3 regions of the Citrobacter portucalensis genome follow, and region 3 is predicted to be linked to each of the others. Evidence: predicted binding sites of a transcription regulator. Region 3 holds the regulator's gene; each other region holds the start of a gene.
The links. Region 3 encodes PhoB, which activates phosphate uptake and scavenging genes when phosphate is short. Its sites were predicted from a motif close to CTGTCATAAAACTGNCNNAT; they were not measured.
Positions count from the first base shown of each region.

Region 1: the regulator PhoB is predicted to act here: its motif matches at 2,194-2,213, upstream of acuI (acrylyl-CoA reductase (NADPH)).
Region 2: the regulator PhoB is predicted to act here: its motif matches at 4,757-4,776, upstream of LY264_RS16570 (phosphoethanolamine transferase).

Region 1 covers NZ_CP092466.1:475,526-485,357, forward strand. Annotated here, with positions in the region: gene msrP (protein-methionine-sulfoxide reductase catalytic subunit MsrP) at 1-905, opposite strand, end outside; gene acuI (acrylyl-CoA reductase (NADPH)) at 1,025-1,999, opposite strand; gene csrD (RNase E specificity factor CsrD) at 2,225-4,165, shown strand; gene mreB (rod shape-determining protein MreB) at 4,472-5,515, shown strand; gene mreC (rod shape-determining protein MreC) at 5,582-6,604, shown strand; gene mreD (rod shape-determining protein MreD) at 6,605-7,093, shown strand; gene LY264_RS02365 (Maf family protein) at 7,101-7,694, shown strand; gene rng (ribonuclease G) at 7,684-9,153, shown strand; gene yhdP (AsmA2 domain-containing protein YhdP) at 9,265-9,832, shown strand, end outside.
Region 2 covers NZ_CP092466.1:3,390,803-3,400,634, forward strand. Annotated here, with positions in the region: gene LY264_RS16545 (ABC-F family ATPase) at 1-1,364, opposite strand, end outside; gene ldtB (L,D-transpeptidase) at 1,597-2,517, shown strand; gene LY264_RS16555 (anion transporter) at 2,612-3,721, opposite strand; gene mntR (manganese-binding transcriptional regulator MntR) at 3,718-4,191, opposite strand; gene mntS (manganase accumulation protein MntS) at 4,378-4,506, shown strand; gene LY264_RS16570 (phosphoethanolamine transferase) at 4,783-6,363, shown strand; gene ompX (outer membrane protein OmpX) at 6,504-7,019, opposite strand; gene rhtA (threonine/homoserine exporter RhtA) at 7,431-8,318, shown strand; gene dps (DNA starvation/stationary phase protection protein Dps) at 8,622-9,125, shown strand; gene glnH (glutamine ABC transporter substrate-binding protein GlnH) at 9,491-9,832, shown strand, end outside.
Region 3 covers NZ_CP092466.1:3,852,954-3,862,785, forward strand. Annotated here, with positions in the region: gene brnQ (branched-chain amino acid transporter carrier protein BrnQ) at 1-83, opposite strand, end outside; gene phoR (phosphate regulon sensor histidine kinase PhoR) at 489-1,784, opposite strand; gene phoB (phosphate response regulator transcription factor PhoB) at 1,835-2,524, opposite strand; gene sbcD (exonuclease subunit SbcD) at 2,715-3,917, shown strand; gene sbcC (exonuclease subunit SbcC) at 3,914-7,057, shown strand; gene araJ (MFS transporter AraJ) at 7,250-8,422, shown strand; gene mak (fructokinase) at 8,450-9,358, opposite strand; gene rdgC (recombination-associated protein RdgC) at 9,450-9,832, shown strand, end outside.

The DNA of each region.
Region 1 (9,832 bases), 1.7 Mb from region 3:
CCGCCAGCGCCAATAAAACGCTCAGTGGCCTGGGACCAGCGGGGATGATCGACATGCGGATTCACGTTGGCATAAAACCCGTATTCATTGGGCGCGGCCAGATTCCAGGTTGTCGGAGGGCGTTCGCGCGTGAGTTTGATACTCACGATCGACTTAATGCCTTTAAATCCATATTTCCACGGCACAATTAAGCGAATGGGCGCGCCATTTTGTGGCGGAAGGGCCTTACCATAAACCCCCACGGTAAGCAGTGTGAGTGGGTGCATCGCTTCATCCAGGCGTAACCCTTCAACATAGGGATACTTCAGCCCGCCGCCAATAAAGCGATCTTTTTGCCCTGGCATTTCTTCCGGTGCGTACAGCGTTTCGAACGCGACATACTTCGCATTGCTGGTGGGTTCCACTTGCGCCAACAGTTTATGTAACGGGAAACCAATCCACGGCACGACCATTGACCAGGCTTCCACGCAGCGCATGCGGTAAATCCGTTGCTCCAGCGGGAAACGGGTGGTCAAGGTATCGTGATCGAGAGTGAGTGGTTTGGCGACCTCACCACTGATTTTTAATGTCCACGGATCGGTTTTCAGACTGCCGGCGTTGGCCGCTGGATCCGCTTTGTCGAGACCAAACTCATAGAAGTTGTTGTAGCCAGAAACTTTATCCGCTGGCGTTAAAGGAAGCGAATTTTGCCAGGCGGTGGGCTTGCTGAAATCAAGCGGCTTACCCGCAGGTGCCGGAGGGCGGTCATTACCCTTAAACCAGCTAAGAAGGTCGGCCTGCGCAGAGAGGGGCAAAGATAACGCGGCTGCGCTGATCCCTAATGCTTGCAGTACCTGACGGCGCTGCATAAAAAAAGCCGACTCGGCGGTGACGTCGGCTTCTGTAAATGGACGTAATTTCTTCATAACAGACTCCCGGCTTACGCGTCATAACTGACAGGGGACGCGTAGTTAATATGGCAGGGAGTCTGTAGATGTGCCGCGAAATTTCGTTAATTAAGTGTAAATTTCTGCGCCAGAGTCTGTTACTTCACCTTCACCAGCGTACGGCCTTGCACCTGGTTATTGATGATGGCATCGGCGAACTTCGGCGCATCCGCCAGCGTAATTTCCGTTGCAGCCTGAGCATAGAACGATTCCGGCAGATCCTTAACCAAACGCGCCCAGGCTTCTGCACGGCGTGCCGGCGGGGTCATCACCGAGTCCACTCCTTGCAAACGAACGTTACGCAGAATGAATGGCATCACGGTGGTTGGCAGAGCGAAACCGCCCGCCAGGCCGCAGGCGGCAACACAGCCGCCGTAGTTCATCTGCGCGAGGACTTTCGCCAGAACTTTGTCGCCAACGGTATCCACCGCGCCAGCCCACAGCTGTTTTTCCAGCGGGCGAGATTCAGCAAATTCATCGCGGCCAAGAATGCGGTTAGCGCCCAGGCTTTTCAGGTAGTCGTGGGTGCTTTCACGACCCGAAACCGCCGCAACCTGATAACCCAGCTTATGCAGTAACGCAACGGCCGTGCTGCCCACGCCTCCGCTGGCGCCAGTGACGACAATCTCACCGTCTTGCGGACGAATTCCTGCATCTTCAAGCGCCATGACGCAAAGCATGGCGGTAAAGCCAGCGGTACCGATGACCATGGCTTTACGTCCATCCAGCCCTTTTGGCAACGCAACCAGCCAGTCGCCTTTCACGCGTGCGCGTTCTGCCAGTCCACCCCAATGATTTTCACCTACGCCCCAACCGGTCAGTAAAACCTCCTGACCCGCATGAAAACGGGGATCTTCGCTTGCTCGCACGGTACCAGCGAAATCGATACCAGGAATCATCGGAAAATTACGAATGATTTTTCCCTTGCCGGTGATAGCCAGGGCGTCTTTATAGTTCAGGCTTGACCAGTGGACATCCACCGTCACATCGCCTTCCGGTAGCTGATTTTCGTCGAGGGGTTGAACGGATGCGAGGGTTTTTCCGTCCTGCTGTTCTAAGATCAAAGCCTGCATAACCTGTCCTCAATTCGTATAGTGGATTGGAAAATTAATAATGAAGACTATACTCGCTAATCAAAACATGATGCCGATTCTGCGCAATAAATTGCCAGATATACCTGATTTGGTAGTATGCCCTCACAGTTTGTATAAATTGGCGGATTTTGTGGTCAGTTTTGCATTTTAGAGTCGATTTATCACTTTCAGGCCTGTTTCATAACTGTCGGAGTTAACACAAGGATGCGATTAACGACGAAATTTTCAGCTTTTGTCACGCTGCTTACTGGGTTAACGATCTTCGTGACTCTGATCGGCTGTTCGCTGAGTTTCTACAACGCTATTCAATATAAGTTCACCACGCGCGTTCATGCAGTCGCGACGGCGATTGATACGCATCTGGTCTCCAGAGATGTCGTTGCGTTAACTCCGCAAATAGATGAACTGATGGTTTCTGTTGATATCGTGCGCATCGAACTGTTGCAGGGCGAAAACGTGGTGTATGACCACTCACGGACCAGCAGCTACCGACCGGCAGGGACAAACAATCTCTACCGCGAGATTACCGTACCGTTGGTTAAGCATCCGGGTATGTCATTGCGTCTGGTTTATCAGGATCCGATGGGTAACTATTTCCATTCGCTACTGACCACCGCACCGCTCACGATAGCCATTGCTTTCATTATTCTGATGCTCTTTTTGTCTGTGCGCTGGCTTCAGCGCCAGCTTTCGGGTCAGGAGCTGCTGGAGATCCGTTCTACGCGTATTCTGAACGGCGAACGTGGACCGAACGTGCGGGGAACGGTCTATGAATGGCCTGCGCGTACCAGCAGTGCGCTCGATATGCTGCTGACTGAAATTCAAAATGCCCGCGAGCAACGCAGCCGCCTGGATACGCTGATTCGTTCCTATGTCGCGCAGGATACAAAAACCGGGCTAAGCAACCGCTTGTTCTTTGATAACCAACTGGCCACGCTGCTGGAAGATCAGGAAAAAGTAGGCTCGCATGGCGTCGTGATGATGGTGCGCCTGCCGGACTTTACGCTGCTGCGCGATAGCTGGGGAATCACCCTCGCGGAAGAACAAATCTCGACGCTGATCAATTTATTGTCGACTTTTATGACGCGCTATCCGGGCGCGTTGCTGGCGCGCTACCACCGTAGCGATTTTGCTATCCTGCTGCCGCACCGTACTCTAAAAGAGGCGGAAAGCATCGCCGGGCAATTATTAAAAGCGGTAGATGCACTTCCGGCTAATAAAATGATCGATCGTGCCGATATGGTTCATATTGGCATTTGCGTTTGCCGCAGCGGTCAGTCGCCGGAGCAAGTAATGGATCATGCCGAAGCTGCCACCCGGAATTCGGTATTGCAGGGTGGAAATAGCTGGTCGGTCTATGATGACTCGCTGCCGGAAAAAGGTCGGGGCAATGTACGCTGGCGAACGCTGATCGAACAGATGCTCAGCCGGGGTGGGCCAAGAATTTATCAAAAGCCTGCGGTAACGCGCGAAGGCCGGGTGCACCATCGGGAGTTGATGTGCCGTATTTTTGATGGCAACGAAGAGGTCATTTCGGCGGAATATATGCCGATGGTCCTGCAATTTGGTCTGGCAGAAGAATATGACCGTTTGCAGATAAGCCGTCTGATCCTGCTTTTGGGCTACTGGCCGCAGGAAAATCTGGCGATGCAGACAACGGTTGAATCGCTTATTCGTCCACGTTTTCAGCGCTGGCTGCGTGATACGCTGATGCAGTGCGAAAAATCATTACGCAAACGCATAATTATTGAACTTGCTGAGGCAGATGTCTGTCAACATATCAGCCGGTTACAGCCCGTTATCAGATTGATGAATGCGCTGGGCGTGCGTATTGCCGTTACGCAGGCGGGGTTAACACTGGTGAGCACCAGTTGGATCAAAGAGCTTAACGTTGAGTTATTGAAGCTACATCCAAGTCTGGTGAGGAACATTGATAAGCGAACGGAAAATCAGCTTCTGGTTCAAAGCCTGGTGGAGGCCTGTTCGGGAACTCCCACGCAGGTTTACGCCACGGGCGTACGTTCGCGTAGTGAGTGGCATACGCTGACAGAACGCGGAGTTGCGGGTGGGCAAGGGGATTTTTTTGCCGCATCACAACCACTTGACACTAACGTGAAAAAATATTCGCAAAGATACTCGGTTTAACCTGCCGTTTAATTTGTTTTCACGTAGAATAACGCGCGCTGTGCCTTCTGGGGGTGTGCTTGCCTGCTCGCCAGGTTGTAACAGCAAACATGCAGGTGAATGACCTTTGACAGGTTGCAAACAAAAGCGAGGAGTGCTGCTGATTTATTCAGCCCTGATGGACTCAGGCCGGTTTTGTAACAAAGGAAACGAACTGCACTAATTTTCACCGTAGCAGATGATTTTTGCGCCTTGTCGCTGCTGCGTGTGGTTGGTAAAGTAAGCGGATTTTGTTTTCCGCCCCAGCTTTCAGGATTATCCCTTAGTATGTTGAAAAAATTTCGTGGCATGTTTTCCAATGACCTGTCCATTGACCTGGGTACCGCGAATACCCTTATTTATGTAAAAGGACAAGGCATCGTATTGAATGAGCCTTCTGTTGTGGCCATTCGTCAGGATCGTGCCGGTTCGCCGAAAAGCGTGGCTGCAGTAGGTCATGATGCGAAGCAGATGCTGGGTCGTACGCCGGGCAATATCGCTGCAATTCGCCCAATGAAAGACGGCGTTATCGCTGACTTCTTCGTGACTGAAAAAATGCTCCAGCACTTTATCAAGCAAGTGCACAGCAATAGCTTCATGCGCCCAAGCCCGCGCGTACTGGTGTGTGTACCGGTTGGAGCAACTCAGGTTGAACGCCGTGCGATCCGTGAATCCGCTCAGGGCGCAGGTGCTCGTGAAGTGTTCCTGATCGAAGAGCCGATGGCGGCCGCGATCGGTGCGGGTCTGCCAGTCTCTGAAGCAACCGGTTCAATGGTTGTTGATATCGGTGGTGGTACCACTGAAGTTGCCGTTATCTCCCTGAACGGCGTGGTTTACTCCTCTTCTGTCCGTATTGGCGGCGACCGCTTCGATGAAGCCATCATTAATTATGTTCGTCGTAACTACGGTTCACTGATCGGTGAAGCGACCGCAGAACGTATTAAACACGAGATCGGTTCCGCTTATCCGGGTGACGAAGTGCGCGAAATCGAAGTTCGCGGTCGTAACCTGGCTGAAGGCGTTCCGCGCGGCTTTACCCTGAACTCTAACGAGATTCTGGAAGCTCTGCAGGAACCACTGACCGGTATCGTAAGCGCAGTAATGGTTGCACTGGAACAGTGCCCGCCGGAACTGGCGTCTGACATCTCCGAACGCGGTATGGTGCTGACCGGTGGCGGTGCGCTGCTGCGTAACCTTGACCGTCTGTTAATGGAAGAAACCGGTATTCCAGTTGTTGTTGCTGAAGATCCGCTGACCTGCGTGGCGCGCGGCGGCGGCAAGGCGCTGGAAATGATCGACATGCACGGCGGCGACCTGTTCAGCGAAGAGTAATCGGATGCAGGTTGGGTAGCCCCCGCGGGTTGCCCTTCCGCTCTGATACGAGAATACGCATAGACTATGAAGCCAATTTTTAGCCGTGGCCCGTCGCTACAGATTCGCCTTATTCTGGCGGTGCTGGTGGCGCTCGGCGTTATTATTGCCGACAGCCGCCTGGGTACGTTTAGTCAAATCCGAACGTACATGGATACCGCCGTCAGTCCTTTCTACTTTATCTCAAATGGTCCTCGTGAATTACTCGACGGCGTGTCGCAAACGCTGGCTTCGCGTGACCAACTCGAACTTGAAAACCGGGCGTTGCGTCAGGAACTGCTGCTGAAAAATAGCGAACTACTGATGCTGGGGCAATACAAACAGGAGAACGCGCGTTTGCGTGAGCTGCTGGGATCGCCATTGCGTCAGGACGAACAAAAGATGGTGACGCAGGTCATCTCAACGGTTAATGACCCTTACAGCGATCAGGTTGTGATCGACAAAGGGAGCGTTAACGGCGTCTATGAAGGTCAGCCGGTTATTAGTGACAAAGGCGTAGTAGGTCAGGTCGTGGCGGTGGCTAAATTGACCAGCCGCGTGCTGCTGATTTGCGATGCGACGCATGCGCTGCCCATTCAGGTACTGCGTAACGATATCCGCGTGATCGCTGCGGGTAACGGCTGCACCGACGATCTTCAGCTCGAACACCTGCCAGCCAACACCGACATTCGCGTTGGCGATGTGCTGGTCACCTCGGGTCTGGGTGGACGTTTCCCTGAAGGTTATCCGGTTGCTGTTGTTTCTTCCGTTAAGCTGGACACTCAGCGTGCTTATACCGTGATTCAGGCTCGCCCGACTGCGGGTCTGCAGCGTCTGCGCTATCTGCTGCTGTTGTGGGGTGCCGATCGTAATGGCGCAAACCCGATGACGCCGGAAGAAGTACACCGCGTTGCTAATGAACGTCTGATGCAGATGATGCCGCAAGTTCTGCCTGCACCAGATACTATGGGACCGCCTGCGCCAATACCAGCACCTGCAACAGGCGTGGCTCCAGCGCCCGCAGATACCACGCCGCCACAACCTGCTCCGCGTAAGCCGGGAGGACAGTAAGTGGCAAGCTATCGTAGCCAGGGACGTTGGGTGATTTGGCTCTCGTTCCTTATTGCACTGTTGCTGCAAGTCATGCCCTGGCCGGATGACATTCTGGTTTTCCGACCAAACTGGGTGCTGCTCATCTTGTTGTATTGGATCCTGGCACTGCCGCATCGCGTAAATGTGGGCACGGGATTTGTGGTGGGTGCCATACTGGATCTCATCAGCGGCTCCACGCTTGGCGTGCGCGCATTGTCGATGAGTATCATTGCTTATCTGGTCGCGTTGAAATTCCAGCTATTCCGAAACCTCGCGCTCTGGCAACAGGCGCTGGTGGTCATGTTGTTATCACTGGTCGTGGATATTATTGTTTTCTGGGCCGAGTTTTTAGTGATCAACGTCTCTTTCAGACCTGAAGTGTTCTGGAGTAGTGTAGTGAATGGTGTGCTTTGGCCATGGCTATTCTTACTGATGCGTAAAGTCCGTCAGCAGTTTGCGGTGCAATAAGGTTGATATGAATACTCTGTATCTTGCTTCAGGTTCTCCACGTCGTCAGGAGTTGCTCGCTCAGCTTGGTGTTACGTTTGAACGACTGGTCCCTGGGATTGAAGAACAGCGGCACCCGCAGGAAAGCGCGCAGCAGTACGTTTCCCGTCTGGCGCGCGAAAAAGCGCAGGCTGGCGTAGTGCTGGCACAGCGCGATTTGCCGGTATTGGGTGCGGATACCATCGTTATCCTTAATGGCGAAGTGTTGGAAAAACCGCACGACGCCGCCCATGCCGCAGCAATGCTGCGCAAACTGTCGGGCAAAACGCATCAAGTTATGACGGCCGTGGCACTGGCCGATCGCCAGCACAGTCTGGACTGCCTGGTAGTGACGGAAGTGACATTCAGAGCACTAACCGATGAGGACATCGCGGGCTATGTTGCCAGCGGTGAACCAATGGATAAAGCAGGTGCATACGGTATTCAAGGGTTGGGTGGCTGTTTTGTCAGGAAGATAAATGGCAGCTATCACGCCGTAGTCGGCTTACCGCTGGTAGAAACGTATGAGTTGCTGACCAATTTTAACGCACTGCGTGAGAAAAGGGATAAACATGACGGCTGAATTGTTGGTAAACGTAACGCCATCGGAAACTCGGGTGGCTTACATCGATGGTGGTATTCTGCAGGAAATTCATATTGAACGTGAGGCGCGACGCGGAATCGTAGGCAATATCTACAAAGGTCGTGTAAGTCGTGTACTTCCGGGTATGCAGGCGGCTTTTGTAGATATTGGACTGGATAAAGCCGCATTTCTTCACGCTTCTGACATCATGCCGCACACCGAATGCGTGGCGGGTGAAGAACAAAAACAGTTCACCGTACGCGACATTTCTGAACTGGTGCGCCAGGGTCAGGATCTGATGGTGCAGGTGGTAAAAGATCCGTTGGGAACTAAAGGCGCACGCCTGACGACGGACATCACGCTACCTTCCCGTTATCTCGTCTTTATGCCGGGTGCTTCGCACGTTGGCGTATCCCAACGTATCGAAAGCGAAACCGAACGCGAACGCCTGAAAAAAGTGGTGGCGGATTACTGCGATGAGCAGGGCGGCTTCATCATTCGTACGGCGGCGGAAGGCGTATGCGAAGAGGATCTGGCCTCGGATGCTGCCTACCTGAAGCGCGTCTGGACGAAAGTCATGGAGCGTAAAAAGCGCCCGCAAACGCGCTACCAGATGTACGGTGAGTTGGCACTGGCACAGCGCGTGTTGCGTGACTTTGCCGATGCGCAGCTTGACCGCATCCGCGTCGACTCCCGTCTGACCTATGAGGCGTTACTGGAATTTACGGCGGAATATATCCCCGAGATGACCAGCAAGCTGGAACATTACAGCGGGCGACAGCCTATTTTTGATCTCTTTGACGTTGAGAATGAAATCCAGCGCGCGCTGGAACGCAAAGTTGAGCTGAAGTCCGGCGGTTATCTGATCATCGATCAAACCGAAGCGATGACCACCGTGGATATCAACACCGGCGCGTTTGTTGGGCATCGTAATCTCGACGACACTATCTTTAATACTAATATTGAAGCAACGCAGGCCATTGCTCGTCAGCTGCGTCTGCGTAACCTCGGCGGCATTATCATTATCGATTTTATCGACATGAATAATGAAGATCACCGTCGCCGGGTGCTGCACTCCCTGGAGCAGGCTCTGAGCAAGGATCGCGTAAAAACCAGCATTAACGGTTTTTCACAGCTGGGCCTGGTGGAGATGACGCGCAAACGCACACGTGAAAGCGTGGAACATGTACTGTGCAACGAGTGTCCGACCTGCCATGGGCGTGGTACGGTGAAAACGGTGGAAACCGTATGCTATGAAATCATGCGCGAAATCGTGCGCGTACACCATGCATATGACTCCGATCGTTTCCTGGTTTATGCCTCTCCGGCAGTGGCTGAAACCCTGAAAGGTGAAGAGTCACATGCGCTGGCGGAAGTTGAGATCTTTGTCGGCAAACAGGTCAAAGTACAAATCGAACCGCTGTATAACCAGGAGCAGTTCGACGTCGTCATGATGTAAATCGTGTAGTGGCACCCGCGCATGTAGGCCGGATAAGGCGCAAGCGCCGTTATCCGGCAATATTCACTCAAGGGGTGTGAGTCATATTTTTTGGTAGACAAGGAGAGGCGCGTGAGGCGATTGCCGGGGATTTTACTGCTCACTGGAGCCGCATTCGTTGTCATCGCAGCGCTGCTGGTCAGTGGACTGCGCCTTGCGTTACCTCATCTTGATAGCTGGCGTCCGGCCATTCTTGGCAAGATTGAATCCGCCACAGGTCTACCTGTTTCCGCCAGCCAGCTTTCTGCCAGCTGGCAAAATTTCGGTCCTACGCTTGAAGCGCGTAATATCCATGCGCAGCTGAAAGATGGGGGAGAATTTTCGGTAAAACGCGTCACGCTGGCGCTGGATGTCTGGCAAAGTTTGCTGCACATGCGCTGGCAGTTTCGCGATCTCACCTTCTGGCAACTGCAGTTGCGCACCAATACGCCTATCCAGCGCAGCGAAGGCGGAGATGGGATTGAAACCGGCCATCTCAGCGATCTCTTCCTGCGTCAGTTTGATCATTTCGATCTACGCGACAGCCATATCAGCTTTATAACCCTCTCAGGTCAACGTGCTGAACTGGCGATCCCACAGCTTACCTGGTTGAATGGTAAAAATCGGCATCGCGCCGAGGGTCAGGTCAGTCTCTCCAGCC
Region 2 (9,832 bases), 460 kb from region 3:
TGCATCATCAGCTTACCGAACAGCATGCGTCCTTTTTCACCACCGGAGAGGACTTTTGCAGGTTTCTTGATATCGTCCTGGCTGAACAGCAGACGACCAAGGAAGCTACGTACTACCTGCTCATCATCGCCTTCCTGCTTCCACTGACTCATCCATTCGAAAACGGTCAGATCGTTTTCGAACTCGTATTCATGATCCTGCGCGTAGTAACCGACCTGGGCGTTTTCAGACCACTTAACGGTACCGTTGTCCGGCTGTAAGTCGCCAACCAACGTTTTCAGCATAGTGGATTTACCCACGCCGTTGGCACCAATGATGGCAACCTTCTCCCCTACTTCCAGCAGCAGGTTGAAGTTTTTAAACAGCGGGCCTTCATCAAAACCTTTCACCAGCGCTTCCACTTCCAGCGCGTTACGGAACAGTTTCTTATCCTGTTCGAAGCGGATGAACGGGTTCTGACGGCTGGACGCTTTCACTTCGTCGAGCTTAATCTTATCAATCTGACGCGCACGAGAAGTCGCCTGTCGAGATTTAGACGCGTTGGCGCTAAAGCGGCTGACGAAGGATTGCAGATCGGCAATCTGTGCTTTCTTCTTGGCGTTATCGGCCAGCAGACGTTCACGCGCCTGGGTTGCCGCCGTCATGTATTCGTCGTAGTTACCCGGATAAACACGCAGTTCGCCGTAGTCCAGATCCGCCATGTGCGTACAGACCATGTTCAGGAAGTGACGGTCGTGTGAAATGATGATCATGGTGCTGTCACGCTCGTTCAGCGTCTGCTCCAGCCAACGGATGGTGTCGATATCCAGGTTGTTCGTTGGTTCGTCGAGCAGGAGAATGTCCGGGTTAGAGAACAGCGCCTGCGCCAGAAGCACACGCAGCTTCCAGCCGGGTGCGACTTCGCTCATCGGGCCGTAATGCTGTTCTACCGGAATACCTACGCCCAGCAGCAGTTCACCCGCACGCGCTTCCGCAGAGTAGCCGTCCATTTCGCCATACTGAACTTCGAGGTCAGCAACTTTATAGCCGTCTTCTTCGCTCATCTCGGCCAGAGCGTAAATGCGATCGCGCTCCTGCTTCACTTCCCACAGTTCAGCGTGACCCATGATCACGGTGTCAAGCACGGTGAACTCTTCAAAGGCGAACTGATCCTGGCGCAGCTTACCAATGCGCTCGTTAGGATCGAGGGAAACGTTGCCCAGCGTCGGTTCGAGATCGCCGCCGAGAATTTTCATAAAAGTGGATTTACCGCTACCGTTCGCGCCAATCAGGCCGTAACGGTTGCCGCCGCCAAATTTGACGGAAATATTTTCAAACAGCGGCTTACTGCCGAACTGCATGGTGACGTTGCTGGAAACTAACACTGGCGTATCCTGAAAGAGAAAGAAATATGTGACAAACCGCTTATTATGCCATAAGTCTGCAAGAAGATCGCGTCTTCATGCGGAAGGGAAAAAGTGAAACCAAAAGGAAAAAAATGTGATTTAGTACACATCCGAATTCCTTGTTGCTCAGATTGCACATATAATGCGTGCCCAACACTACATAAATCTCAACCCACTAGCCTGCCTGGCACTGAATCTCGCATACATGAATATGAATATGAAATTAACAACGCTTTTCGCGGCGGCACTCGCAATAGTTGGTTTTTGTAATACCGCTTCAGCCGTCACGTACCCGCTGCCGACTGATGGTAGCCGTTTGATTGGCCAAAACCAGGTCATTACTATTCCTGAAGGCAACACCCAACCGCTGGAGTATTTTGCGGCAGAGTATCAGATGGGTCTGTCTAACATGCTGGAAGCCAACCCGGGCGTGGATACCTTCCTGCCGAAAGGCGGCACCGTGCTGAACATTCCTCAGCAGTTGATCCTGCCGGATACCGTGCATGAAGGTATTGTTATCAACAGCGCTGAAATGCGTCTGTACTACTACCCGAAAGGCACCAACACCGTAATTGTTCTGCCGATCGGTATCGGCCAGCTGGGCAAAGACACGCCAATCAACTGGACAACCAAAGTAGAACGTAAAAAAGCGGGCCCAACCTGGACGCCAACGGCGAAAATGCATGCGGAATACCGCGCTGCGGGCGAGCCGCTGCCAGCCGTTGTTCCGGCAGGTCCGGATAACCCGATGGGACTGTACGCGCTGTATATCGGTCGCCTGTATGCCATCCACGGCACCAATGCTAACTTCGGCGTAGGCTTACGCGTCAGCCACGGTTGCGTGCGTCTGCGTAACGACGACATCAAATTCCTGTTTGAAAATGTGCCAGTCGGCACCCGTGTACAGTTTATTGATGAGCCGGTAAAAGCCACTACCGAACCAGACGGCAGCCGTTACATCGAAGTACATAACCCACTGTCTACGACTGAAGCACAGTTCGAAGGCGGAGAAATCGTACCGATTACCCTGACCAAGAGCATTACCAGCATCACCGGCCAGTCTGACGTCGATCAAGCCGTCGTTGAGCAGGCGGTACAGAACCGTTCAGGTATGCCGGTTCGTTTGAACTAATCTGCTATATATGCCCGATGGCGCTACGCTTATCGGGCCTACCAACGCAGTAGGCCGGATTAGGCGCCAGCCGCCATCCGGCACATCACATCAATTACATCAACAGCAGCAAACCATACCCCACCAGCGCCGCCCATATCAGCATCGGTACCGAATACCAATGAAAACGCCACCAGATCCGTCGGTCGTTTGCCATCCGTAACGCAATGAGATTCGCCAGCGATCCCGGCAACAGACCAAAGCCGCCCACATTAACCGCCCAGGCCAGCAGCAACGTCGGCGGGACATAGTTCAGCAGCAAAATCGTACTGGGCACATTACTGATAAACTGCGACAGGCCAATAGCCGTTAACCAAAGTCCCGGTGCTGAGAGCGTGCCAATCTGGTGGGAAATCCCCTGCAAGGCCGGGAGCTGCGTCAGCAAATGCACATCAATGAACATCGCCATAAATACTAACAGCAACGTCCAGTCCACGCTGAGGATCACGCGACGCGCCAGTACCATGAACCCTGCCGCCACAATAGCCAGACCCCACAGCTCTTGCTTTAACTCCAGCGCCGCCAGGAAGATGATATACAGCGCCAGACAACTCCATACCAGGCGTGGTTGCCAGTCAGGCGCGCGCGTACCGGTATGATAGTGCAACGCTTTATGCGGGAAACTGAACCAGCACAGCACCACCAGCGTCAGCATCATGGCCCCCGCAAGCGGCGCCATTTGCCAGGTAAACGCGGTAAACGATAAGCCTGAGCGTCCCCACATCAGAATGTTTTGCGGATTACCTATTGGCGTGAGCAACGATCCGGCGTTTACCGCCAGCGCCTCAAAGATAATCAGGCGATTCACCGGAATGGCACATAATTTTTTCAGGGTGATGGTCAGCGGAACAACAATAAACAATGCAACATCGTTGGTCAGAAACGTCGACAACAACGCCGCCGCCAGCACCATAAATATCGCCAGCTGGCGCTCTGTTTTGAAGCGGCGGGTCATCTTGCGACCTAACACATCGAAATAACCGCTTAGCTCCACGCCTTTGGTCAGTAACATCAGGCCGCTAAGCGTGATTATCGTGTGCCAGTCAATCGCCCCTGGCCAGGACCGGGGCGTAAATGGCGTAAACAGACTCAGTACAACCCCAACGATGATTAACAGCTGGAAAAAACGATCGCGCTGTAAAGCACGTAATAAAGGAAAACTCATTCAGAGCCCGTTCCTTGCTGTTGCGTAAACCGGCTAAAAGCCTCCAGCGTTTCCTTACTGACGTGATGCTCCATCCCCTCCGCGTCGCGACGGGCAATTTCCGGGCTGATGCCTAACATCAACAGGAAATTTTCCACAATCTGATGACGTTCCCGGCTCTCCTGGGCTAGTCGTTCACCTTCTGCGGTTAAAAACACCCCACGCCACGGGATCATTTCAATCAATCCGACTGAAGCTAGGCGCTTAAGCATTTTAGCAACCGTCGGCTGGGAAACCCCAAGTCGCGCTGCCATATCCACCTGGCGCGCTTCACCTACCTCAATAATGAGATCGGAAATCAGCTCTACGTAGTCATCAATCAGTTCGCGGCGATGCGCCTCCCGGACCTGACGAAATCCTTCAACGTGTTCTTCGACATTCACCAATTGCGTCACTTTTTTTGTTGTTGGCATACCTGCGCGACGACTCATTCTGCTTCCTCGTTACTGTGACGCGTTAACGGCATCTGATTAGAGAGCGCTCATTGTAAACCAGAGTTGCGTGGGCACAAAAAATTAACGTTTTAGCAATAGCTATATAATATAGCCTGTGCTATATCTGTATATAATAAAGACATCCCTCAAGGACTGATGGGATCGTGAAGTCAGGAGGTTTACATGAATGAATTTAAGAGGTGTATACACGTGTTTAGCCACTCTCCCTTTAAAGTACGGTTGATGCTGATCTCTATGCTGTGTGACATGATTAACAGCAAACCAGAGCAGGATAAACCTTCAGAAAAATAATGCGGCGTCGCGGTACGCCGCTTCATTTTCCTGCCGTCATTCGGGTACAGTGGTGGTTTTCGTCTCAATAACCCTTCTTTTTGTCAGTTTTGCCACGTCCCTCGCAAAACAATTTCTTTGTAGTAGTTGACCTTCTCTTGCGCACACTCTATCTTTTCGCAGCCCTGCGTATATTGCGGCTCGCGGATGCGGACCCTATCCCTCTTCTCGCTCTCTCAGGCAGGCAATGACCCTTAGCGCCAGGGTAAGCACATGGCGTTTTTGTAACAGTGGCATATGAATTTAACCCTCAAAGATTCAATCATTGCTCGTAGCCGAGCGATTAGTCCGTGGACTGGCCTCTATTTCTTACAGTCTTTGCTGATCAACCTTGCACTGGGCTATCCGCTTAGCCTGCTCTATAGCGTTGCTTTCACCTGCATATTGATGCTGCTGTGGCGTAGCGCGCCGCGCGCGCAGAAAGCACTGATTGGCATTTGCTCACTCATTGCAGCAATGTACTTTCCGTTCGGCCAGGCTTATGGTTCACCGAACTTCAATACCTTGCTGGCGCTGCACTCAACCAATATGGAAGAGTCAACCGAGATCCTGACCATCTTCCCCTGGTACAGTTATCTGGTTGGAGTGTTTATTTTTGCCCTTGGCGTTATCGCCGTACGCCGTAAAAAAGATGTGCAGCAGCGCAGCTGGAATAAGTTCGACAGCATTTGTTTGCTGTTTAGCGTTGTCGCATTCTTTGTTACCCCGGTACAAAACCTGGCCTGGGGCGGCGTGTTCAAGCTGAAAGACACTGGCTATCCGGTTTTCCGTTTCGCCAAGGACGTTATCGTCAATAACAACGAAGTGCTCGACGAACAAGAGCGTATGGCGAAACTGTCGAGCGTAAAAGACAGCTGGACGGTAACCGCCGTTAAACCGAAGTATCACACCTACGTCGTGGTGATCGGCGAAAGCGCCCGCCGCGATGCGTTAGGGGCGTTTGGCGGCCACTGGGATAACACCCCGTTTGCCAGCTCCGTTAACGGCTATATCTTCGCGGATTACATTGCGGCCAGCGGTTCAACGCAAAAATCGCTCGGCTTAACGCTTAATCGGGTAGTGGATAATAAACCCCAGTTCCAGGATAACTTTGTCACCCTGGCTAACCGCGCGGGCTTTCAGACATGGTGGTTTTCCAATCAGGGACAGATTGGTGAATACGATACGGCCATCGCCAGCATTGCGAAGCGCGCTGATGAGGTTCAGTTCCTCAAAAGCGGTGACTTCGAAGCGGATAAAAACACCCGTGACGAAGCGCTGTTGAAGATGACTGCCCAGGTGCTGGCAACCGAGCGCACCCAGCCACAGCTCATCGTGCTGCATTTAATGGGTTCGCATCCGCAGGCCTGTGACCGAACGCAGGGTAAATACGAGACTTTCGTCCAGTCAAAAGAGACATCTTGTTATCTGTACACCATGACGCAGACGGATGACCTACTGCGCCAGCTTTACGAGCAGTTACGTAACAGCGGTAATAGCTTCTCGATGGTCTATTTCTCCGATCATGGCCTCGCGTTTAAAGAGCGGGGAAAAGAGGTGCAGTACCTGGCGCATGACGATCAGTTCCAGCAGAATTTCCAGGTGCCTTTTATGGTGCTGTCGAGCGATGATAAAGCGCATCGGGTGATTAAAGCCCGTCGCTCCGCCAATGATTTCCTCAGCTTTTTCTCGCAGTGGACGGGGATAAGCGCAAAAGAAATCACCAACAGCTACCGCTTTATCTCAGAGAAAAAAGCCGGGCCGGTGTACATCACCAACTTCAAACTGCAGAAGGTGGACTACAACCATCTGGGTACCGATATTTTCTCAACCAAATAATACGCTTGTAGGCCGGATAAGGCATTTTGCTACCGATGCCTGATGCGCTGCGCTTATCAGGCCTACAACGACATTCCTTCCTGCATTACACGCAAAAAAAATCCGCCCCAAGAGGCGGATTTTTCATATCACCGAAGTGATTAGAAGCGGTAACCCACGCCAGCAATCCAGGTGCCAACGTCAACGCTACGAATACGGCTCTGCTCGTAGGAGAAGTCCAGAGCAACGTTTTCGATCGGGTTGAACTGCAGACCAGCACCGTAAGAGAAACCGTAGTCGCTGGTGCTGTGGTTGTCAGCCGGAGATGCTGCGTTCTGGAATTTACCGTAACCAACACCCACTACACCGTAGATGCTTGCCCAGTCGTTCAGACGGTAAGCCGGACCAGCAGTGATGCCGTAGTATTGGGTTTTGTTGTAGTCGCCAGAAGCATCGGTACGATCTTTTTCAGTGTAAGTGAAGGAACCGATAACACCCAGCGGGTTGTTGTCCTGCTCGTAGCGATACTTCAGGTTGAAACCGTTCATTTTGTTCGCTGCGCCCTGAGCATCGCTCTGAGCGTAACCACCGGTAACGGTAGAAGTAGCAGCTACAGCAGTACCTGCGGAGAAAGCCAGAACAGCGGCCAGTGCTGAAAGACATGCAATTTTTTTCATAACCACCTCAAATGTGCTTCAAGTAAATCTTAAGTTTTAAATATACCAAAAATTGATGGGAAACTCTTTGCGATTCGCGATGTCTAACGGGGTCTTTCATGTAACAGAACATTTCAAAAACCCGCTATCTCTTTCAATTAACATCACTTTTTCAACTGAAAATACCATTATTGCGCGCACAATATGGCACATTCATCCAGAATATTCCTAATCACACAGATTATTAATCCATCATTTTCATGCCATTGTACGGAACTGAGCAATTTTTTTTTCAACGAATACTCAACCAGTTGAGCGTAATTCCATTACACTCGCTGTTTTACTTTTCTATACATAAAATCATCTGCGTCGTAACCATGCTGAAGCGTGGCACAGATGGAGACGTGTAATCATCATTTGACAGGAGAAAGGATGCCGGGGTTGTCACGTAAAGCGCCAGTCTGGTTGCCTATTTTGGTTTTGCTTATTGCTATGTCCTCCATTCAAAGCGGAGCATCACTGGCAAAATCTTTGTTCCCACTCGTCGGTGCGCCGGGCGTTACCGCGCTGCGCCTTGCGCTGGGCACGCTCATCCTTATCGCTTTCTTTAAGCCCTGGCGTTTACGATTCGCCAAAGAACAACGCCTGCCGCTACTGTTTTATGGCCTGTCTCTGGGCGGGATGAACTATCTTTTCTACCTGTCTATCCAAACCGTCCCACTGGGAATCGCCGTGGCGCTGGAATTTACCGGCCCGCTCGCGGTAGCGCTGTTTTCATCCCGACGCCCGGTGGATTTCATTTGGGTTGCGTTGGCAGTACTCGGGCTCTGGTTCCTGCTGCCTCTGGGTCAGGACGTTTCTCACGTAGATTTAACCGGCGCAGCGCTGGCGCTGGGGGCTGGCGCCTGCTGGGCCATCTATATTCTTACCGGGCAGCGAGCCGGGGCGGAACACGGTCCGGCAACCGTCGCAGTAGGGTCATTCATTGCAGCTCTGGTATTTGTACCAATCGGCGCACTCCAGGCCGGAGATGCCCTGTGGCACTGGTCCATACTGCCGTTAGGTCTGGCCATTGCAGTCCTCTCTACTGCGCTTCCCTATTCGCTGGAGATGATTGCTTTGACGCGCCTGCCTACACGTACTTTCGGTACATTGATGAGCATGGAACCCGCGCTGGCAGCGGTTTCCGGAATGATCTTCCTCGGTGAAACGCTGACGCTTATCCAGACGCTTGCTCTGGGCGCCATTATTGTCGCATCAATGGGCTCTACGCTCACTATTCGTAAAGAGCCACAAATAAAACAAGTCGACGTGAATTAACCACGTATTATTCTGCATGGTTTGCATAATCATGCAGAATATCCAATTGTAAATCTGCGTGATAATAATTCTAATAAATATAATTTTCTCACCCGCATATTTCATTTAATCTTAAAATTAACATAAAAATAACACCGCGCAAGTAACAAGATACTCATTGTATTGATTTTATTTGATATTTTATATTTACCATCTTCTTCGCTATTAAAGTGATAGGCAACACCGGAAACAAAAATCCAAATTTAGCGCTATACTTAATTCCGTTGAAGAGTTGGGACATAAATATCAAGAGGATATGAAAATATGAGTACCGCGAAACTGGTAAAAACAAAAGCATCCGCCCTCCTTTATACCCGCAACGATGTGTCTGATAGCGAAAAGAAAGCGACCGTAGAACTGCTGAATCAGCAAGTAATCCAGTTCATTGACCTGTCATTGATCACTAAACAGGCTCACTGGAACATGCGCGGTGCAAACTTCATTGCAGTACATGAAATGCTGGATGGCTTCCGTACAGCTCTGACCGATCACCTCGATACCATGGCTGAACGCGCCGTACAGTTGGGCGGTGTGGCACTGGGCACAACTCAGGTTATTAACAGCAAAACGCCTCTGAAAAGTTACCCGCTGGATATCCATAGCGTACAGGACCACTTAAAAGAGCTGGCCGAACGTTATGCCGTAGTTGCAAACAGCGTACGTAAAGCTATCAGCGAAGCAAAAGACGAAGATACCGCGGATATCTTTACCGCAGCTTCTCGCGACCTCGATAAATTCCTGTGGTTTATCGAAGCCAACATTGAGTAACAGCAGACATAAGAATTACCTATATAACCCTCGCTTCGGCGGGGGTTTTGCACATCTATGGTGCATAACATTGATCATTCGTCACTCCAAAGTAAATTATTTGTAATAATCACCTCACACAATCGTTAACGAAAGATTGTTTTATCAACAATTTTTACGCTAAATAGTCATACCGTTTGCACCGTGACTGGTTCGCACCAAATGAGTGCCCCAAAACAGTGCAGATTATTCGCTATGCCCTACTTATTGTGCAGAGAAACGAGACACCCTCTTGTTAAAACAATGAGTTGCAAAATTGGCACGATTTTTTCATTAAGCCATATGTTCTCGCAGGGGATCGCCCCGTGGATATAAAAGGAAATCCTATGAAGTCTGTATTAAAAGTTTCACTGGCTGCACTTACCCTGGCTTTTGCGGTGTCCTCCCATGCCGCAGATAAGAAACTGGTTGTCGCAACCGACACCGCGTTTGTACCGTTCGAATTCAAACAGGGTGACAAATACGTTGGTTTTGATGTGGATCTGTGGGCTGCCGTGGCCAAAGAACTGAAGCTGGATTATGAACTGAAGCCAATGGATTTCAGCGGCATCATCCCGGCTCTGCAAACCAAAAATATCGACCTGGCACTGGCAGGTATCACCATCACCGATGAGCGTAAAAAAGCGATCGACTTCTCCGACGGCTACTACAAAAGCGGTCTGTTAGTG
Region 3 (9,832 bases):
ATGATGTTACCTGCACCAACGAACAGTGCAAATGTCATAAATCCCAAAGCGATAATATCGCGCGATTTTAACTGATGGGTCATAAAGTCTTACTGCCTGTGGATGTGGTGTTGAAAATAGTAAATTTTTGCCTTTCCCTGGGGGACAATACAGCGGCATTTTTGCTCAATTCCAGCGGGAAACACTCCCGACCTGGCGCGGCGAAGAATAGTTTTTCGATTTACCGCGTAAATGCAGTCGGTATGACAGCACCTGGAGCGCAATTTAAACGCTTATAACGTTTTAAAGCAAGGTGGGATCCAAAAACCAGAACAATATAGCGATATGAAAAATAGGGTTAGCACAAAACACCATTTCATGGAAAAAGGTATGGGTAATAGTTCGAACAAAAAACAATCAAACGTCGTGAAATTCAGGAGGCATCTATTGACCACATAAAAAAAACCAGCTTGCGCTGGCTTTTGGAAAGATTATCTTACGAATACGTCTTAGCCGTTACTTTTGGCAATGAAACGTTCCGGGATCATGAAACTAAATCGCGTCCCTTTGCCTGGTTCGCTTTCGATGTTCAAACGGCTGTCGTGATGATGCAGCGCATGTTTCACGATAGCCAGACCCAGCCCGCTACCGCCCGTTTGTCGCGATCTCGCCTTATCCACACGATAAAAACGTTCAGTCAAACGTGGAATATGCTCGGGGGCAATGCCCGGACCGTTGTCTTCCACGCAAAACTCCGCCCCCGACGCCACATGCTGCCAGCGTACGGTAATGTGCGTTCCCGCTGGTGTGTGGTTCACCGCGTTGTACACGAGATTCGAGATAGCGCTACGCAACTGCTCCTCGTTGCCTCGCACGTTCAGGCTGTTATCGACATCAAAGGTAAACGTATGTTTATGCTGGCTCAGGGTTTGCGCTTCGTGCTCGATCACGCGCAGCATCATGGGCACATCGACTTTCTCATTCAGCTGCAACGTCGGCGCAGCTTCAATTTTTGACAGCGTCAGCAGCTGCTTCACCAGGCCTTCCATACGGTACGTTTGTTCACGCATGGTATGCAGTGCTTTTTCGCGCGTTGTCCCTTCCAGCGGGTGCTCCTGCATCATTTCCAGGTAGCCTTGCAGCACCGTCAGCGGTGTGCGCAACTCATGGCTGGCGTTGGCGAAAAAGTTACGCCGTGAACCTTCCAGCTGGTGCATCTGGGTAACGTCGCGCGCCACCATCAACAATTGCTTATCGGTATAGGGCATCACGCGAATTTCCAGATGCCGTCCGGTATTGAGCACCAGATTGATTGGCCGGCTAAAATCGCGCGTTTTCAGATATTGTGTGAATTCCGGGTAGCGCAGCAGGTTAAGAATATTTTGCCCGCTATCGTCCGGCCAACGCAGTCCCAGAACCTGCTGAGCCAGTCCGTTACACCAGAAGATACCGCCTTCTTCGGTGGTCAACACCACCGCGTCGGGTAGGGATTCCGCCCCGCTGCGAAAACGTTTAATCAGGTTACCCAGTTCTCGACGGCGCTTTTTGTTGCGAAGCTGCATTTGATGCAGCCCATATAACAACGGCTCCCAACTGCCTCGCCCCGGCGGCGGCGTCATACTTCTGTCGACCCATAACCACCAGGATAAACGTAATAGATTCCAGAAATGCCAGATAAGCAGGCCCGTTACCGACGCCAGTAAAAACCAGGGCAGGTAACCGAAAAAAGCGCTAAGGATAAATGCCGGTATGCAGCACAGGATCAGCTCCAGTACCAACCTTTTCCATGACAATCGTTCTAGCAAACGTCTTACTCCATAAACGGCCTAATCCATCAGGCCCTGATTCTTGTCAGTCAAAAGCGGGTCGAAAAACGATATCCCGTCCCGCGAACTGTCTGCACCATTCGATCGTGTCCGCTGTGCTCCAGCGCTTTACGTAAGCGGCGGATATGCACATCCACTGTCCGGTCTTCTACGTAGACATTGGTTCCCCAGACATGATTGAGGAGTTGTTCACGGCTGTAGACGCGCTCGGGGTGAGTCATAAAGAAGTGCAACAGTTTGAATTCGGTCGGCCCCATATCCAGCGGTTCTTCGCCGGTCATCACGCGATGCGAAGTGGGATCAAGACTCAGCCCCTGCATCTCAATAACCTCTTCCACCGCCATGGGGGAAATACGACGCAGCACAGCTTTAATACGCGCCACCAGCTCCTTGGGAGAAAACGGCTTGGTAATATAATCATCCGCACCGGTTTCCAGACCCCGGACGCGATCTTCCTCTTCTCCCCTCGCCGTCAGCATCATCACGGGGATGTCCCGCGTCATGGCTTCGCGCTTGAGATGCTTAATAAACTGTAGACCCGAGCCGCCGGGAAGCATCCAGTCAAGCAGGACGAGATCCGGCCAGGGTTCATTGAGTTGGTTCACAGCACTGTCATAGTCTTCGGCTTCTACGGGTTGAAAACCGTTTTGCTCGAGCACGAAGCAGACCATTTCACGAATTGGAGCTTCATCTTCTACGACCAGAATACGTCTCGCCATGATTTGCCCTGTTTATAATTAAATCGTTTGCCATCAATACGGTGCCATTATGCGTCAGTTTTATGACAGATTTATGAAAAGATAGTCCAGGTTTAACGCAGCCAGACGAATTATGACAGCCCGGAGACAAGATATTACCGTCCTTGAAAGGTTATAATCCCCGCCACTGTTTTATCGTCATGGAACTCTTATGCGCATCCTTCACACGTCTGACTGGCATCTGGGCCAAAATTTCTACAGCAAGAGCCGCGCCGCTGAACATCAGGCCTTTCTCGACTGGCTGCTGGAGACGGCACAATCCCAGCAGGTGGATGCCATTATTGTGGCGGGCGATATTTTCGATACCGGCTCACCGCCAAGCTACGCCCGTGAGCTGTATAACCGTTTTGTCGTCAATCTGCAGCAAACCGGTTGTCATCTGGTCGTGCTGGCAGGCAACCACGATTCCGTCGCCACGCTCAATGAATCCCGCGATATTCTGGCGTTTCTCAACACCACGGTCGTTGCCAGCGCCGGCCATGCGCCGCAGGTGCTGCCGCAACGTGATGGCACGCCGGGAGCAATCCTGTGTCCGGTTCCTTTCTTACGACCACGTGACATCATTACCAGCCAGGCAGGGCTAACCGGACAAGAAAAACAGCAGCATCTGCTGGGGGCGATCACCGACTATTACCAGCAGCAGTATCAGGACGCCTGCACGCTGCGTGGCGATCGAAACCTGCCCATCATTGCGACCGGGCATTTGACCACCGTTGGCGCCAGTAAAAGTGACGCTGTACGTGACATTTATATCGGTACGCTGGACGCCTTTCCGGCGCAAAACTTTCCACCCGCGGACTACATCGCACTGGGGCATATTCACCGGGCGCAGATTATCGGCGGCACGGAACATATTCGCTACTGCGGTTCACCGATTGCCCTCAGTTTTGACGAGTGCGGCAAAAGCAAATGTGTACATCTGGTGAGTTTCGAAGCGGGGAAACTCAGGGCCGTTGAAAATCTCACCGTACCGGTCACCCAGCCGCTTGCAGTATTGAAAGGCGATTTAGCCGCCATTACCGCCCAGCTTGAGCAGTGGCGCGACGTACAGCAAGAGCCGCCGGTATGGCTGGATATTGAAATCACCACCGACGACTATCTGCATGACATGCAACGTAAGATCCAGGCCTTAACCGAAGATTTACCGGTCGAGGTGTTACTGGTGCGCCGCAGTCGGGAACAACGTGAACGTATTATGGCCAATGAACGACGCGAAACGTTAAGCGAGCTAAGCGTAACGGAAGTTTTTGACCGCCGCCTGGCGCTGGAAGAGATCGAGGAGCCTCAGCGCAACCGGCTGAATCAGCTGTTTAGCGCAACCTTACACACGCTTGCCAGGGAGAGTGAAGCATGAAAATTCTCAGCCTGCGCCTGAAGAACCTCAACTCCCTGAAGGGAGAATGGAAAGTCGATTTCACGGCAGAACCTTTTGCCAGTAACGGGTTATTCGCCATCACCGGGCCAACGGGCGCGGGGAAAACCACCCTGCTGGACGCGATTTGCCTCGCCCTGTACCACGAAACGCCGCGCCTGAATACCGTGTCACAGTCGCAAAACGACCTGATGACCCGCGACACCGCGGAGTGTCTGGCCGAGGTCGAGTTTGAGGTGCGCGGCGAAGCCTACCGCGCATTCTGGAGCCAGAACCGGGCACGCAACCAACCTGAGGGCAATCTGCAGGTCCCACGCGTAGAGCTGGCCCGCTGCGCGGACGGTAAAATCCTCGCCGATAAAGTCAAAGACAAGCTGGAGATGACCGCCGAGCTTACCGGGCTGGATTACGGGCGTTTTACCCGTTCGATGCTGCTGTCTCAGGGCCAGTTTGCCGCCTTTCTTAATGCCAAACCGAAAGAGCGCGCCGAGCTTCTGGAAGAGTTAACTGGTACTGAGATCTACGGCCAAATCTCCGCCATGGTGTTTGAAAAGCACAAGTCAGCGCGTACGGAGCTGGAAAAACTGCAGGCCCAGGCCAGCGGCGTGGCGCTGTTAGCACCAGAGCAGGTGCAGTCCCTGACGGAAAGTTTGCAGGTACTTACTGACGAAGAAAAACAATACCTTACCAGCCAACAAACCCAGCAACAGCACTTCAACTGGCTTATTCGGCAAAATGAGCTTCAGACGGACATAAACCGCCACCAGCAGGCATTACAGGCAGCACTTCAGGCGCAAGAAGACGCGCAGCCGCAGCTGGCAGCGCTGAGCCTGGCGCAGCCGGCCAGAGCATTGCGCCCTCACTGGGAGCGAATCCAGGAACAAACGGCTACTATCGAGCGTACTCGCCAGAAGATTCAGGAAGTGAATGCTCGCTTACAAAGCAGATTAGCGCTGCGCGGGCGCATCCGTCAGCAGGCGCACACGCAATCGACCGCGATACTCGCCGAACAACAGACCTTAACCGACTGGCTGAACGAACATGACCGCTTCCGCTTATGGAGTAGCGAACTGGCAGGATGGAAAGCGCTGCTGGCGCAACAGTCCGACGCCAGCGCCCAGCTACGCCAGTGGCAGCAGCTGCGGGAGAACGACACACTTAAGCTCGATGCGCTGGCGCTTCCTGCGCTGACCCTTTCGCCGCAGGAAGTGACAGAAGCGCTGGCGCAACATGTGCAGCTTCGTCCACTACGCCAGCGCCTCAGTAATCTGCACGGGCAAATCGCCCCGAAGCAAAAGCAGCTGGCACAGCTACGCGCTTCACTGGTGCAGCGCCAGCAAGAGCTGACCCAGCGCAACGCGGTACTTGCCGAGAAACGTCAGCGCTATAAAGATAAAAACCAGCAGCTTACCGATGTGAGACTCATTTGCGAGCAGGAAGCCCGCATCAAAGATCTGGAAAGCCATCGGGCATTACTGGAATCCGGCAAACCTTGTCCGCTTTGTGGCTCTACTACACATCCGGCTATCGAGCGTTACCAGACGCTTGAGCTGAGCGTAAATCAGGCACGACGTGAAGCGCTGGAAAAAGAGGTCAAAACGCTGGCCGATGAGGGCTCAACCCTGCGCGGGCAGCTTGAGGCGATAACGCAGCAACTTCAGCGCGATGAACATGAAGCACAGAGGCTTTCTCAGGAGGAGCAAGCACTTACTCAAGAGTGGCTGACCGTTACCGCCAGCCTCAACGTATCGCTACAACCGCAGGATGACATTGCCCCGTGGCTGGCCGCTCAGGAAGAGTACGAACAACAGCTTCACCAGTTAAGCTTGCGTCATACCCTGCAGGCGCAAATCGCCGCGCATACCGAACAGATTACTCAACTCCAACAGCATATTGACCAGCGCCAGGCGACGTTAACCTCAGAGCTGGACCGTCATGGCCTGGCCCTTCCGCCCGAGGATGAAGTCTCCTCATGGTTAAGCGAACGGGCGAACGAAGCGCAAATGTGGCAACAGCGCCAGAATGAACTGACTGAGTTACAGGCCCGGATTGCCCAGCTTGCGCCGCTGCTGGAAACGCTGCCAGAATCTGAGGTGCTTTCTGAAAACATTGAGGATCTGTCGCTGGAAAACTGGCGGCAGGTGCACGACGATTGCCTCTCTTTACAGGGACAGTGGCAAACCTTGCAGCAGCAAGAAGCACAGGACGTTCAGCACGCCGCAGAAATTCAGGCACAATTTGATGCCGCATTGCAGGCCAGCATCTTTGACAATCGTGACGCCTTTATCGCCGCCCTGCTGGATGAAGAGACCTTCAACCGTCTTGAGCAGTTGAAACAATCGCTGGAAGTCCAGCAACAACAGGCACAAACGCTGCTTAATCAGGCCCAGCAGGCGCTGGCGACTCATCAACAGCAGCAACCAACCGGGGTGGATCTCACGCTCACGGCACAACATCTTCGCGACACGCTGGCGCAGCTCACCCAACTGCTGCGGGATAACACCACTCGTCAGGGAGAAATTCGCCAGCAACTCAGGCAGGATGCTGAAAACCGCCAGCAACAGCAGGCGCTGATGCAGGAGATTGATAACGTCGCGCAACAGGTCGAAGACTGGGGCTATCTGAATGCGCTGATCGGCTCGAAAGAGGGAGATAAGTTCCGCAAATTTGCCCAGGGACTGACGCTGGATAACCTGGTCTGGCTTGCCAACAACCAGTTAACCCGTCTACACGGTCGCTATCTGTTGCAGCGCAAGGCCAGCGAAGCGCTGGAGCTGGAGGTGGTCGATACCTGGCAAGCCGATGCGGTGCGTGACACGCGTACGCTCTCCGGCGGCGAGAGCTTCCTGGTGAGTCTGGCGCTGGCGCTGGCATTGTCCGATCTGGTCAGCCACAAAACACGAATTGACTCCCTGTTCCTCGACGAAGGCTTCGGCACGCTGGACAGCGAAACGCTGGATACCGCTCTGGACGCGCTGGATGCGCTCAACGCTAGCGGTAAAACCATTGGCGTGATCAGCCACGTCGAAGCAATGAAAGAACGCATTCCGGTGCAGATCAAGGTGAAAAAAATCAACGGTCTGGGCTACAGCAAACTCGACAAAATGTTTGCGGTGGAGTAATCGGCCAGCGGATGTGGTGTCACAGGCCGGATAAGCGTCATCGCTATCCGGCACGCTATGTAGCACAATAATGCATACTCAGGGACGGATATGAAATGGCATTCCACTTCGCTTATCCGCAAGCTATCGCTATTGGCGGCGAACGTTCGCCGCTATGACGCACATCCTGCGTCTTTCTTGTTGGCAGGTGGTATGAAAAAAGTCATTTTCTCTTTAGCGCTGGGAACATTTGGGCTGGGCATGGCCGAGTTTGGCATCATGGGCGTTCTCACCGAGCTGGCGCAGGACGTGGGTATTTCTATTCCTGCCGCTGGCCATATGATCTCGTTTTACGCCTTTGGCGTAGTGCTGGGCGCTCCCATTATTGCACTCTTTTCCAGCCGCTTTTCGCTCAAGCATATTCTGCTGTTTCTGGTCACACTGTGTGTGATTGGCAACGCCATTTTCACCCTCTCCTCCTCGTATTTTATGCTGGCGGTGGGCAGGCTGGTTTCAGGCTTCCCGCACGGCGCGTTTTTTGGCGTTGGCGCAATTATCCTGTCGAAGCTCGCCCGCCCGGGAAAAGTCACCGCCGCTGTCGCGGGCATGATTTCGGGGATGACCGTTGCCAATCTGGTTGGCATTCCCGTCGGCACCTGGCTGAGTCAGGAATTTAGCTGGCGCTATACGTTCCTGCTGATTGCCGTCTTTAATATCGCCGTGATGGTCTCGGTCGCTTTTTGGGTACCCATCATCAGCGATGAAGCAAAAGGAAACCTGCGCGAACAATTTCACTTTTTGAAAAGCCCCGCCCCGTGGCTCATTTTCTCCGCCACCATGTTTGGTAACGCCGGGGTTTTCGCCTGGTTCAGCTACGTCAAACCATACATGATGTTCATCTCCGGCTTTTCCGAAGCGCTGATGACCTTCATCATGATGCTGGTAGGATTAGGAATGGTGTTGGGAAATCTGCTGAGCGGTCGGCTGTCTGGTCGCTATACGCCGCTGCGCATTGCGGTGATAACCGACTTCGTGATTGTGCTGGCTCTGCTGTTGCTCTTTGCCTTTGGCGGGATCAAAGCCGCGTCGCTGACCTTCGCCTTTATTTGCTGCGCGGGCCTGTTTGCCCTGTCGGCACCGCTGCAAATTTTGCTGCTGCAAAATGCTAAAGGAGGGGAGCTGCTGGGTGCGGCTGGCGGGCAAATTGCCTTTAATCTCGGTAGCGCGATTGGCGCTTACTGCGGTGGCATGATGCTGACGCTGGGCTTTGCCTACAACTACGTGACGCTGCCGGCGGCACTGCTGTCGTTTTCTGCGATGTCGTCACTGCTGCTGTACGGTCGCCTGAAGCGCGCAGTCCCCCAGATGACACACGCTGCCGGATAGCATCTGCGCTACCCGGCTACGCGAACCTTACTCCTGCGGCCACAGCCAGGCCGCACCGCGTACACCGCTGGAATCCCCGTGTAGCGCCTTGCGTAGAGGCGTTTCGCACTCGCCACCAAAGACAAACTGCTTAATCAACGCCGGAACGTTTTGATACAGTCGGTCGACATTGCTCATTCCGCCCCCCAGCACAATGACGTCCGGATCGAGAATATTCACCACATGTGCCAGTGATTTCGCCAGACGACGCTCATAGCGGCTCAACGCCTGCTCCGCAAGAGCATCCTGCGCAGTAACAAGGCTGATAATTTCATTGCCTTTGAGCTGCTTACCGCTCAGACGCTGGTAGTCGGTGGCAAAGCCGGTCCCGGAAATGAAGGTTTCAATGCAGCCTTGTTTACCGCAATAACAGGGGACTTCCTGTCGGAACAGCAGCTCATCTTCGTCCATCCATGGCAGCGGATTATGCCCCCACTCGCCCGCGGTACCGTTACCACCCGTGTGCGCCCGACCATTCAGTGCCACGCCTGCGCCACATCCGGTGCCGATAATCACCGCAAACACGGTTTGCGCCCCCGCCGCCGCACCATCCACCGCTTCTGAAACCGCCAGACAGTTGGCATCATTTGCCAACCGCACTTCACGATTCAGACGCGAACTCAGGTCTTTGTCAAAAGGTTGTCCGTTAAGCCAGGTCGAGTTGGCATTCTTTACCACCCCGGTGTAAGGCGAGATTGAACCTGGAATGCCCATTCCCACGGTTCCCGTCTGCCCGGTGGCGTTTTCCGCCATCTCCACCAGCGTGGCGATGGTTTCTATCGTTTGCCGATAATCATCACGCGGCGTGGGCAGGCGATGGCGAAAAAGCTGTTCGCCCGCCTCGCCAAGCGCAATAACTTCCGTTTTCGTACCGCCCAAATCGATACCTATACGCACTGTTTGCTCCTCTTCCCGATTAACAATGCAAGCATAGCGACAATTCGCTATCATGCCCGCTGGATTTAACGACAAGGCCGTGGAAATTATCATGCTGTGGTTCAAAAATTTAATGGTTTACCGTCTTAGCCGCGATGTTTCTTTGCGTGCCGAAGAGATGGAAAAACAGCTGGCATCAATGACGTTCACCCCTTGCGGTAGCCAGGATATGGCAAAAATGGGCTGGGTTCCGCCGATGGGATCGCACAGCGATGCATTAACGCATACCGCCAATGGCCAAATTATTATCTGCGCCCGCAAAGAAGAAAAAATTCTGCCGTCGCCGGTTATCAAACAGGCGCTGGAAGCCAAAATATTCAAACTGGAAGCTGAGCAAGGTCGCAAACTTAAGAAGACCGAAAAAGACTCGCTGAAAGATGAAGTTCTGCACTCATTGCTGCCGCGCGCCTTTAGCCGCTTCAGCCAGACAATGAT